DNA from 2 places in the Ensifer sp. ENS08 genome. Region 2 is predicted to be linked to the other one. Evidence: predicted binding sites of a transcription regulator. Region 2 holds the regulator's gene; the other holds the start of a gene.
The links. The regulator PhoB, encoded in region 2, activates phosphate uptake and scavenging genes when phosphate is short. The targets are predictions, from matches to a motif close to TGTCATNNANCTGTCAT.
Positions count from the first base shown of each region.

Region 1: IB272_RS16305 (DUF1045 domain-containing protein) is a predicted target of PhoB. The motif match lies at 2,514-2,530, and genes of this name have one in related genera.

Region 1 covers NZ_JACVBF010000006.1:202,719-208,141, forward strand. Annotated here, with positions in the region: gene mnmD (tRNA (5-methylaminomethyl-2-thiouridine)(34)-methyltransferase MnmD) at 57-773, opposite strand; gene IB272_RS16295 (FAD-binding oxidoreductase) at 813-1,955, shown strand; gene IB272_RS16300 (PRC-barrel domain-containing protein) at 2,014-2,403, opposite strand; gene IB272_RS16305 (DUF1045 domain-containing protein) at 2,629-3,432, shown strand; gene IB272_RS16310 (NUDIX domain-containing protein) at 3,429-3,890, opposite strand; gene puuE (allantoinase PuuE) at 4,084-5,013, shown strand; gene uraD (2-oxo-4-hydroxy-4-carboxy-5-ureidoimidazoline decarboxylase) at 5,013-5,423, shown strand, end outside.
Region 2 covers NZ_JACVBF010000001.1:679,934-685,356, forward strand. Annotated here, with positions in the region: gene IB272_RS03185 (aspartate aminotransferase family protein) at 1-759, opposite strand, end outside; gene IB272_RS03190 (GcrA family cell cycle regulator) at 1,181-1,702, shown strand; gene phoB (phosphate regulon transcriptional regulator PhoB) at 1,770-2,453, opposite strand; gene phoU (phosphate signaling complex protein PhoU) at 2,656-3,369, opposite strand; gene pstB (phosphate ABC transporter ATP-binding protein PstB) at 3,420-4,235, opposite strand; gene pstA (phosphate ABC transporter permease PstA) at 4,249-5,423, opposite strand, start outside.

The DNA.
Region 1 (5,423 bases), on a different contig from region 2:
CATTTCTGCAGTCGGGTGGCGCAACCGTTCAAGGCAGGCCGCAATCGCGACCAGCGCTAGGCTCGGTCGCCCCGCAGCATCTCGCGTTTGCCGGCAAAACCCTTGCGCTTCTCGACGGCAAAGCCTGCGGCCTGCAAATTGCGTCGGACGAAACCGGCGGCGGCATAGGTGGCGAAGCTGCCGCCGGGCGTGGTCTTTTCGAAGACCAGCCGCATCAGGTCCACCGACCACATGTCGGGATTGCGCGACGGCGCGAAGCCGTCGAGATACCAGGCTTCGAACGGGTCTTCCGCGCGGGCGACGCCGCCGAGTGCCGCGCCGCAGACGACCGTGAGGCTGACGCCGTCACCAAAGTCGATCTGGACATCACCATCAGGCTCGGCCGGCCAGCGCGAGGCCAGCGCCCGGCGCTCCGTGTCGATCTCCGGCCAATGGCTGAGGGCGCGCGAAATCTCTTCGGCCGCCATCGGAAAGCGTTCGAAGGACACGAACTGCAACTGGTCGCCAGCGGCCGCGGTCATCTTCCACTGGCGCCACGTCTCGCAGAAATTGAGCCCGGTACCGAAGCCGAGTTCGCCGATGCGGAAGGTGCCCGCACCGACCCAACGATCGGGCAGGCCGTTGCCCGACAGGAAGACGTGGCCGCACTCCAGCCGCCCGTCGGTGCGGCAATAAAAGTGATCGCCAAACTCCCGGGAATAGGGCATATCGCCCTCGTGCCAATCAAGGTTCTGGTGCGCCGGGGGCTCGATCGGGTCTGCGGATCCTGTCATGGCCAAGGCGATAATCCGCCGGCCGGAGAAGGTCAATCGATGAGCGAGCTTTTGGTCGTCGGCGGCGGCATCATGGGGCTGTGGGCCGCCATTTGCGCCACGCGCAGGGGCATGACCGTGCGGGTCGTCGAGCAACAAGCGATCGGTGCAGGCGCCAGCGGTGGCCTTTTGGGCGCGCTCATGCCGCATATGCCGGATCGCTGGAACGATAAGAAGCAGTTCCAATTCGACGCGCTTGTGACGCTCGAGGAAGAGATCGCGGCGCTCGAGGCGGAGACAGGCCTTTCGACCGGCTATCGGCGGACAGGTCGTTTGATCCCGCTTGCCAGGCCTCACCTGCGCGATATCGCCCTCCGGCACGAGCAGGATGCACGGAGCCATTGGCGCGCGGCCGACAGGCAGTTCCACTGGCACGTGAAGGACGACGGGCCTGAGGGCTGGCCGGGTGCTGCCGCGGCGGCGCATGGCATGGTCTTCGACACGCTCGCCGCACGGGTTTCGCCGCGTCGCATGCTTGCTGCGCTCCGCACAGCGCTCCTGCAGGCACCGAACGCCTATTTAGACGAGGGCAGGGGCGTGCGCCGGATCGAGCCGGAACGCGGCCGGGTCGAACTCGACGATGGCACCCGGATCGATTTCGAGCATTGCATCATCGCGGCCGGCGTCGGCAGTTTTCAACTGATCGACGACGTGTCGGTGCCGCTGGCGGAAACGAGCGGCACGGCTGTCAAGGGGCAGGCGGCACTGCTGCGGGCGGAGATCGATCCGGCGCTTCCGGTGATCTTTGCCGACGGCGTTTACATCATCGCGCATGACGACGGACGTGTGGCGGTCGGCAGCACCAGCGAAAACAGTTTTGCCGATCCCCTGTCGACGGACGAGCAGCTGGATGAGCTGCTTCGGCGCGCCGTAGCGCTCGCGCCGCGCCTGGCGGGTGCCGAGGTGGTGGAGCGATGGGCAGGGTTGCGCCCGAAAGCGACGGGGCGCGAGCCGATGGCAGGCCGACATCCGGACCATCCGAACGTCTCGGTCCTGACCGGCGGGTTCAAGGTGAGCTTCGGCATCGCCCACCGCCTGGCGCGTTTCGTCGTCGAAGAGATCGCCGGTTCTCCGGCGATCGATATTCCCGATTCTTTCTTCTGTCGGAATCACATAGCCGCACTTCGCGAGAAACGTCTTTAGGGCCGGACATGCGAAGGGCCCCGCCCGAGGCGGGACCCGAAAGATCGAAAGTCAGGCATTACATCCAGTAGGGCGGCACGCCGTAGTAACCGTAGACACGGCGTCCGTTTTCCGCGTTCCAGTCGTATTCTTCGGTGCCGTGATATTTCGGCGCGTTTTCGACCTGATCGCGAGTCACATCAGTGCGATAGCCGCCGAGCTTCTCGTCATAGGTCAGCTTTGCCCAAGGCAATGGATAGTGGTCTTCGCCGAGGCCGAGAAAACCGCCGAAGCCGAGCACCGCATAGGCGACGCGCCCGCTGCGCTTCTCGATGATCACGCGCTCGATCGAGCCGATGTGTTTGTCGTCGGGGCCATAGACCCTCGTGCCTTCAACCTTGTCGCTTGCGATCAGGTCGTGGGTCTCCTTGATCCGGGCGTCCTGAAGGTTCGCATTGTGATAGGTCACGCTTCTTCTCCATCCTTGTTTTCCTACCTTTTAGGAACGGGTGATGGGCCGGATGGTTCCGAAAAACGAGGGGTGACGTTCGTACCGCTGCCGCGCGCATCCCCGGCCGACTTCGTCAATCTGTCACGCAAATCACCTAAGACGCGGCCATTGGACAAGTCGGGGTGAGGGCGGAAAACCGCAGCTATTGCTCATCCTGCGCTGACGGATACCCGGAGCCAGCCGATGCGCTATGCCATTTGTTTTACGCCGCCGATGGCCGACCCGCTTTCCGCGACCGCTGCAAGCTGGCTGGGGCGCAATGTCTATTCCGGGGAACCTGCCGAATTGCCTTCGGTCGCGGGCTTGAGCGCCGCGGATGTCGCCTATCACACGGCGGTTCCGCGACGCTTCGGCTTTCATGCAGTGATGATGTCGCCGTTCCGCCTGCATCCGGACATGACGGAACCGAAGCTTCTGAAGGCGCTGATGCATTTTGCCGGCGCCCAGACTCCGTTCGAAATCGATCGCCTGGAGGTCGCCCGCATCGGCCGATGCTTCGGGCTGATGCCGCAGGTGCCGAGCACGGCCATGCATCTGCTTGCGGCCAACGTCGTCCAGGAGTTCGACGCCTTCCGCGCGCCGCTCAGCGAAGACGAGATCGAGCGCTCCGATCCGGATCGGCTGACCGCGCCACAGTTCTCCAACCTGCACCGTTGGGGCGATCCGCATGTGATGGACGAATACCGTTTCCACATGATGCTGACCGGTCCGCTTGCGCCAGACGCGATGCGGCGAGTCGAGGCGCCGCTTCGCGACCTGTTCGAGCCCTGCCTATCAAAACCGCTTTCGATCGGCAGCCTTGCGCTGTTTGTCGAGCAGGAGACGGGCGCACCCATGCGGGTGCATTCACAGCACCCGCTCGGCAAGATCTCGACGAACACGCGCGCAGAGCGGGCGAAGCGGGCCGCCGCCGATCCGTCGCTGGCGCCGCAAGGCGCGGTCCGGCCGCTGCCGCTGATCGTCGCTGCGCTGATGGCGCAGCGCTAACCGGAAACGGACGCGGGCGAAGCTGCAAAGAGCAGCGCTTTCGGATAGGGCAGGCCGAGATCCGGCATGTCCGCCGGCGCGAAGTAGCGCAGCGACTTCGTTTCGCCATCGGTGATCGGCTGCTGGGAACCGACGATCCGGCATCGATAGAGGGTAACCACATATTCGACGTGGTCGCCGTTCGGGTAGGTGTAGCGAAACGCTTCTCCGCCGAAGACGCCCAGTATCCGCTCGACCGAGACCGGATAGCCGGTTTCCTCCATGACCTCGCGGATGACCGCATCGACAGGCGTCTCGCCCGGCTCGATCGCGCCGGCCGGCAGGCTCCAGCCTTCGCCACTTGCTTTCTCCTGCAAGAGGACCCGGCCATCGGAATCGACAATGACGGCCGCCACTGACGGGCAGAGAAGCAGGCCGGAACCGACTTTTTCGCGGAGCGCTTGAATGTAGGATTTCATCTCGATGAGGGCCGTTGTCCTTGCCGATCCATTCAACGCTGTTTCGAAAAATCTCTCAACCTCGGGCTCAGCCGAATTTTTCTGGTAATTTCCGTCAGGGCCGTGGCGCTGCCGCTGCCCTGCCTCACGTCATTTCGGTATCGACAATCCGGTCGGCGGTGATACCGTTCCTAAAAATTCGAAGGGTGATTTGATGTCTGAGACTAAGTATCCGCGCGACCTCGTTGGCTACGGCCGCAATCCGCCGAAGGCAAACTGGCCGGGCGATGCGCGCATCGCCGTGCAGTTCGTGCTGAACTACGAAGAGGGCGGCGAAAGCTGCATTCTCGATGGCGACCCAGCGTCCGAGTGCCTGCTGTCGGAAATTGTCGGCGCGCAGCCCTGGGCTGGCCAGCGTAACCTCAACATGGAATCGATCTACGAATACGGTGCCCGTTCCGGCTTCTGGCGGCTGTGGCGCATGTTCACCAGCCGCAACGTCCCGCTGACCGTCTATGGCGTGACGCAGGCCATGGCGCGCAATCCGGAAGCGGTCGCTGCCATGAAGGAAGCCGGCTGGGAAATCGCCAGCCACGGTCTGCGCTGGCTGGAATACAAGGACGTGCCGGAAGAGGTCGAACGCGAGCATATCCGCGAAGTCGTCCGCCTGCACACGGAGCTCACCGGCGAGCGGCCGCTCGGCATCTACCAGGGCAAGCCTTCGGCCAATACGCTGAAGCTGGTGCTGGAGGAAGGCGGGTTCCTTTACTCCTGCGACAGCTACGCCGACGAACTGCCCTACTGGGTGCCGGGTCTTTCGGCCGACAAGCCGCACCTGATCATTCCCTATACGCTTGATGCCAACGACATGCGCTTTGCGACGCCGCAGGGCTTCAACAGCGGCGACCAGTTCTTCAGCTACCTCAAGGACACATTCGACGTGCTCTACGAGGAAGGTCGCCAGGGCGACGCCAAGATGATGAATATCGGCCTTCACTGCCGTCTCGTCGGCCGCCCGGGCCGCGCTGCTGCGCTCGCTCGCTTCATCGACTACGTCATGTCGCACGACAAGGTCTGGGTGCCGCGTCGCATTGACATCGCCAACCATTGGTACCAGCACCACAAGCCGGAAGGGGCGCTCTGATGACCGACCGTGATGCCTTCGTTGCCCGTTTCGGTGGCGTGTTCGAGCACTCGCCCTGGGTTGCCGAACGCGCCTACGACCGAGCCGCGGCGACCGGGCTGACGGCGGGCACGGTGCATTCGGCGCTCTGCCAGGCCTTTCGCACGGCGCTGCCGCGCGAGAAGATGCAGGTGCTGCGCGCGCACCCCGATCTTGCCGGCAAGCTGGCGATCGCCGGTAAGCTGACGGCGGACTCGACGGCAGAGCAGGCGTCTGCCGGCCTCGACCGACTGACACCAGAGGAGCATGAGCGCTTCACCGCGCTCAACGACGCCTACACGAAAAAATTCGGCTTCCCCTTCATCATCGCGGTGAAGGGGCTGACCAAGGGGCAAATTCTTGCCTCCTTCCAAAGCCGCATTGACAATTCG
Region 2 (5,423 bases):
GAACGGGAAGCCACCGCCGATACCCTTGGCGACCGCCATGATATCCGGACGGATATCCGCCCATTCATAGGCAAACAGCTTGCCGGTACGGCCGACGCCGGTCTGGACCTCGTCGAGGATCAAGAGCAGGCCGAACTCGTCGCAGAGCGCGCGCAGTTCCTGCATGAACTCCTTGGTCGCCGGACGGATGCCGCCCTCGCCCTGGATCGGCTCGATCAGGATCGCTGCGGTTTCCTCGGTAATCGCATTCTTGACCGCGGCGATGTCGCCGAACGGAACCTGGTAGAAGCCCGGCGCCTTCGGCCCGAAACCTTCGATGTATTTCTGCTGACCACCGGCGGCGATCGTCGCGATCGTGCGGCCGTGGAAGGCGCCTTCGAAGGTGATGACGTGGAACTTCTCCGGGTGGCCCTTGGAGAAGTGGTAACGCCGTGCCGTCTTGATGGCGCATTCCAGCGCTTCCGCGCCCGAATTGGTGAAGAAGACCTTGTCGGCAAAGGTCACCGCCGTCAGCCGGCGGCCGAGGCTTTCCTGGCCCGCAATTTCATAAAGGTTGGACAGGTGCCAGACCTTGTCGGCCTGCGCCTTCAGCGCTTCGACCAGGTGCGGGTGCGCGTGGCCGAGCGAGTTCACGGCAACGCCGGCACCGAAATCGAGATAACGCGTGCCGTCTTCAGCGATCAGCCAGGCGCCCTCTCCTCGCTCGAAACGCAACGGCGCACGCATGTAGGTATCGTAAAGCGGCGTGGTTGCAGTCATGCGAGGCTCTCCTTCACTCCAGATCGACATCGATCCCGCGCCTCACGCGGGCCGATAAAAATCAAAAATGCCGCCTTTCGGCGGCGCAGGCACTATTCCCATTTCGCGCTGCAATGTCAACAAAACCAAGCCTTGCAGCGCAACATGAAGGGTCGATTCCTGGCAGCAGAAAAATCGTCCGGGAGGGCTTGCAAAAATGCAACGCTGGCCGAGCAAGTTGGGGAAAACTACGAAATCGATTCGGCCTGATTCCCGGGACTCTTGCCACAGAGTCCAGCGGTCAGTACGTTAACATTCAATTACTAGACGCATGCGGCGGACCTAGTCACCAAAAGAGTTATCGCGTTTGCAACCCCGGGGTTTAACCGGGGTGCGGTGAGGGATTCTGCCATCCCCAACGCTGAGAACGGAGAGTGCAGAAATGAACTGGACTGACGAGCGGGTGGAGAAACTGAAGAAGCTTTGGTCCGAGGGCCTGAGCGCAAGCCAGATCGCGGCGCAGCTCGGCGGCGTCAGCCGTAACGCTGTCATCGGCAAGGTTCACCGCCTGAGCCTGCCAGGTCGCGCCAAGGCCGGCGGCAGCACCACGACGGCAGCCCGTCCGAAGCGCCCGACTTCGGCACCGCGCGCACCGAACTACGCTTCGCGCGTTTCGACCCGCCCGGTTGCACGCGCGGCCGGCGCTGTCGTTCTCAAGGAAGAAATCGAAGTCGATCTCGTTGCCGAGCAGGATTTCAGCACCCGGACCGACGTAGTCGTGCCGATGTCGCGCCGCCTCGAGCTGACCCAGCTCACCGAGCGCACCTGCAAGTGGCCGATCGGCGACCCGCTGAAGGAAGAGTTTCACTTCTGCGGCAACGATTCCCCGGAAGCCTCGCCTTACTGCACCTTCCATGCGCGGCTGGCCTACCAGCCGTCGGGCGAGCGCCGCAGGGCCCGCTGAGAAGCCGGACCGCATCAATAAAAAGGGGCCGATCGGCCCCTTTTTTTGTTGGCGACTTTCAGACCGCTCAGCTTTCGAGCGAATAGCCGGCGCCGCGAACGGTGCGGATGACGTCGGGCATGTTCGAGAAGTTCAGAGCCTTGCGCAGACGACCGACATGCACGTCGACGGTGCGCTCGTCGACATAGATGTCATGCCCCCAGACGCCATCCAGAAGCTGCGAGCGAGAGAAGACGCGGCCCGGCGAGGACATGAGGAACTCCAGAAGACGGAACTCGGTCGGGCCGAGGCGCACTTCGCGGCTGCGGCGATGAACGCGGTGGGTCTCGCGGTCGAGTTCGATGTCGCCGCAGCGAAGCAGCGTCGAGAGCACCTCGGGCTTTGCCCGGCGCAGCATCGCCTTGACGCGCGCCATCAGCTCCGGCGTCGAGAAGGGCTTGACCACGTAGTCGTCGGCACCCGTCGCCAGACCCCGGACGCGCTCGCTTTCCTCGCCGCGCGCCGTCAGCATGATGATCGGCAGACGTTCGGTCTCCGGACGCTGGCGCAGCCGACGGCAAAGTTCAATGCCGGAAACACCGGGCAGCATCCAGTCGAGGATAAGCAGGTCGGGCAGCCGCTCCTGAAGCCGGATCTCCGCCTCGTCGCCCCGCAGGATCGTATCGACGTCGAAGCCCTCGGCTTCCAGATTGTAACGCAGCAGAACGCTCAGCGCCTCTTCGTCTTCGACTACGGCGATTTTTGGCAACATCAGGTAACGTCTCCTTACCGCGGGCGGCCTTTGGGCTCATCGGCCCGGCCGGCGCTCAGACACTCTAAATCTGGAGCACATCCGCCGTTTTCAAAGGCGGGGCGAAAACCGCATGCTTCAGATACAGGAATTCGGGGCCGCGACCGAAGCCGCGACCGGATCAGATTTCAAGGGGCATGCATGCTTACGGCGCGCTTGGCGCTCAGTCGTTGACCGAGCCCAGCGTCGACGTGGTGTCATCCTTCGGACGCTCGCCTTCCGGCTGAGCACCCGTCGCCATGTAATAGATCGTCTCAGCGATATTGGTCGCGTGGTCGCCGATGCGCTCGATGTTCTTGGCGCAGAACAGAAGATGCGTGCAGGGCGTGATGTTGCGCGGATCTTCCATCATGTAGGTCAAGAGCTCGCGGAACAGCGAGGTGTAGATCGCGTCGATCTCCTCGTCACGCTCGCGGATGCTGTTGGCCTTTTCCGGCGAGCGCGAGGCGTAGACGTCGAGCACTTCCTTGAGCTGGACGAGAGCGAGCTCTGCCAGATGCTCGAGGCCACGGGCGAGCTTGCGCGGAATGCCGGAGCCGGCGACCGCGATCACGCGCTTGGCGGTGTTCTTGCCGAGGTCGCCGACGCGCTCCAGATCGGAGGCGATGCGGATCGACCCCATGATCTCACGCAGGTCGGCGGCGACCGGCTGACGCTTGGCGATCGTGACGATCGCCTTCTCACCGATCTGGCGCTCGGCGTCGTCGAGGACGGTGTCGTCCGAGATCACCTTCTGTGCGAGAGCCAGGTCGGAGTTGACCAGCGCGCGAACGGACTCGGCGACCATCTGTTCGGCGAGGCCGCCCATCTCCGAGATGCGGCGCGTCAGGTACTTCAGTTCTTCGTCATAGGCGGACATGATATGCATGGACATGATCGTCGATCCTTACGGGCGCTTTGCAGTTACTGTTGCAGCCTTATGCGGCCTCAGCCGAAGCGGCCCATGATGTAATCCTGGGTGCGCTGGTCATCCGGATTGGTGAACATCTTGTCGGTGTCGTTCTCCTCGACGAGATTGCCGAGGTGGAACATGGCGGTGCGCTGCGAAACGCGGGCGGCCTGCTGCATCGAGTGGGTCACGATGACGATCGTGAAGTTCGTGCGCAGCTCGTGGATGAGCTCTTCGACCTTGGCGGTCGCGATCGGATCGAGAGCCGAGCACGGCTCGTCCATGAGGATGACTTCCGGGCTGACGGCGACGGCACGCGCGATGCAGAGACGCTGCTGCTGACCACCGGAAAGGCCGGTGCCGGGCTCCTGCAGACGATCCTTTACCTCGTTCCACAGACCGGCCTTCTGCAGGCTGGTCTCGACCACCTCGTCAAAGTCGGCCTTGGTGCGGGCAAGTCCGTGAATCCGCGGGCCGTAGGCGACGTTGTCGTAGATCGACTTCGGGAACGGGTTCGGCTTCTGGAAGACCATGCCGACGCGGGCGCGAAGCTCGACGACGTCGATCGTCGGGTCGTAGATGTCGTCCTCGTCGAGCGTGATCTTGCCGGTGACGCGGCAGTTCTCGATCGTGTCGTTCATGCGGTTCAGCGTGCGCAGGAAGGTCGACTTGCCGCAACCCGAAGGTCCGATCAGCGCCGTGACCGTGTTCTCGCGGATGTTGAGGTTGACGTCGAAAAGCGCACGCTTCTCGCCGTAATAGACCGACACATCCTTGCCGATCATCTTGTAGGGCACGGTGTTCATTTTCTGATCCAGAGCCTTCTCGACTGCTGCTTCTGACATGATGTTCATAGTAATTACCTCACTACCAGCGGCGCTCAAAGCGACGTCGCAACAGAATGGCTCCAAGGTTCATGACGACCAGGAAGATGAGAAGAATGATGATTGCGCCGGAGGTGCGCTCGACGAAGGCGCGTTCCGCCTCGTTGGCCCACATGTAGATCTGCACCGGCAGTGCCGTCGACGGTTCCATCGGCGAACCGGGAAAATCGACGACGAAGGCGACCATGCCGATCAGGAGCAGCGGCGCGGTTTCACCAAGCGCGTGGGCAAGACCGATGATGGTGCCGGTCAGGATGCCCGGCATTGCCAGCGGCAGCACGTGGTGGAAGATGGTCTGCATCTTCGACGCACCGAGACCGAGGGCCGCCGAGCGGATCGACGGCGGGACCGCCTTCAACGCCGCACGGGTGGCGATGATGATCGTCGGCAGGGTCATCAACGTCAGCACGAAGCCGCCGACGACGGCTGCCGAGCGCGGCATGCCGGCGAAGTTGATGAAGACGGCGAGACCCAGGAGGCCGTAGACGATCGACGGAACGGCCGCGAGGTTGTTGATGTTGACCTCGATCAGGTCGGTCAGCCGGTTCTTCGGCGCAAACTCCTCGAGGTAGATCGAGGCGGCGACGCCGATCGGAAGCGACAGCACCAGCACGATCAGCATCATGTAGAGCGAGCCGAGGGCAGCGACGCCGACGCCTGCCGCTTCGGGACGGCTGGAGGCGCCGAAGGTGAAGATGCCGGTGTTGAAGCTCTTCTTCAGGATGCCGGCGCTCGCCAGCTCGTTCATCCAGGTGACCTGCTGGTCCTTGACCTTGCGCTTGCCCTCATCGACCGAGAGATCGATCTGGCCCTTGAAGGCGGAGTCGATGTTGGCCTCGGCCAGCAGCGTGACAGGAACCGTCTTGCCGATGATCGACGGGTCGGCGGCGACCATGTCGCGCAATAGCGTGCGGGAGCTCGCGGAAACCATGTCGGTCGCCTGCTTGACCTGCGGCCGCTTGGTGGCGTCGATGCCGAGCTGCTTGACGAGCGCGTCGCGCACCAACAGCGGATAGTTGGCGGTCATCAGCACCTTGCCGTCGGTCGCGCGTTCGCCTTTGGGGTCGATGACCTTTTCGGTGAATTCGATCGGCAGCGTAATCGTCGTCTGCTGGAATGCGGTGTAGCCGTTGGAAAAGACGGTCCACAGCAGCAATG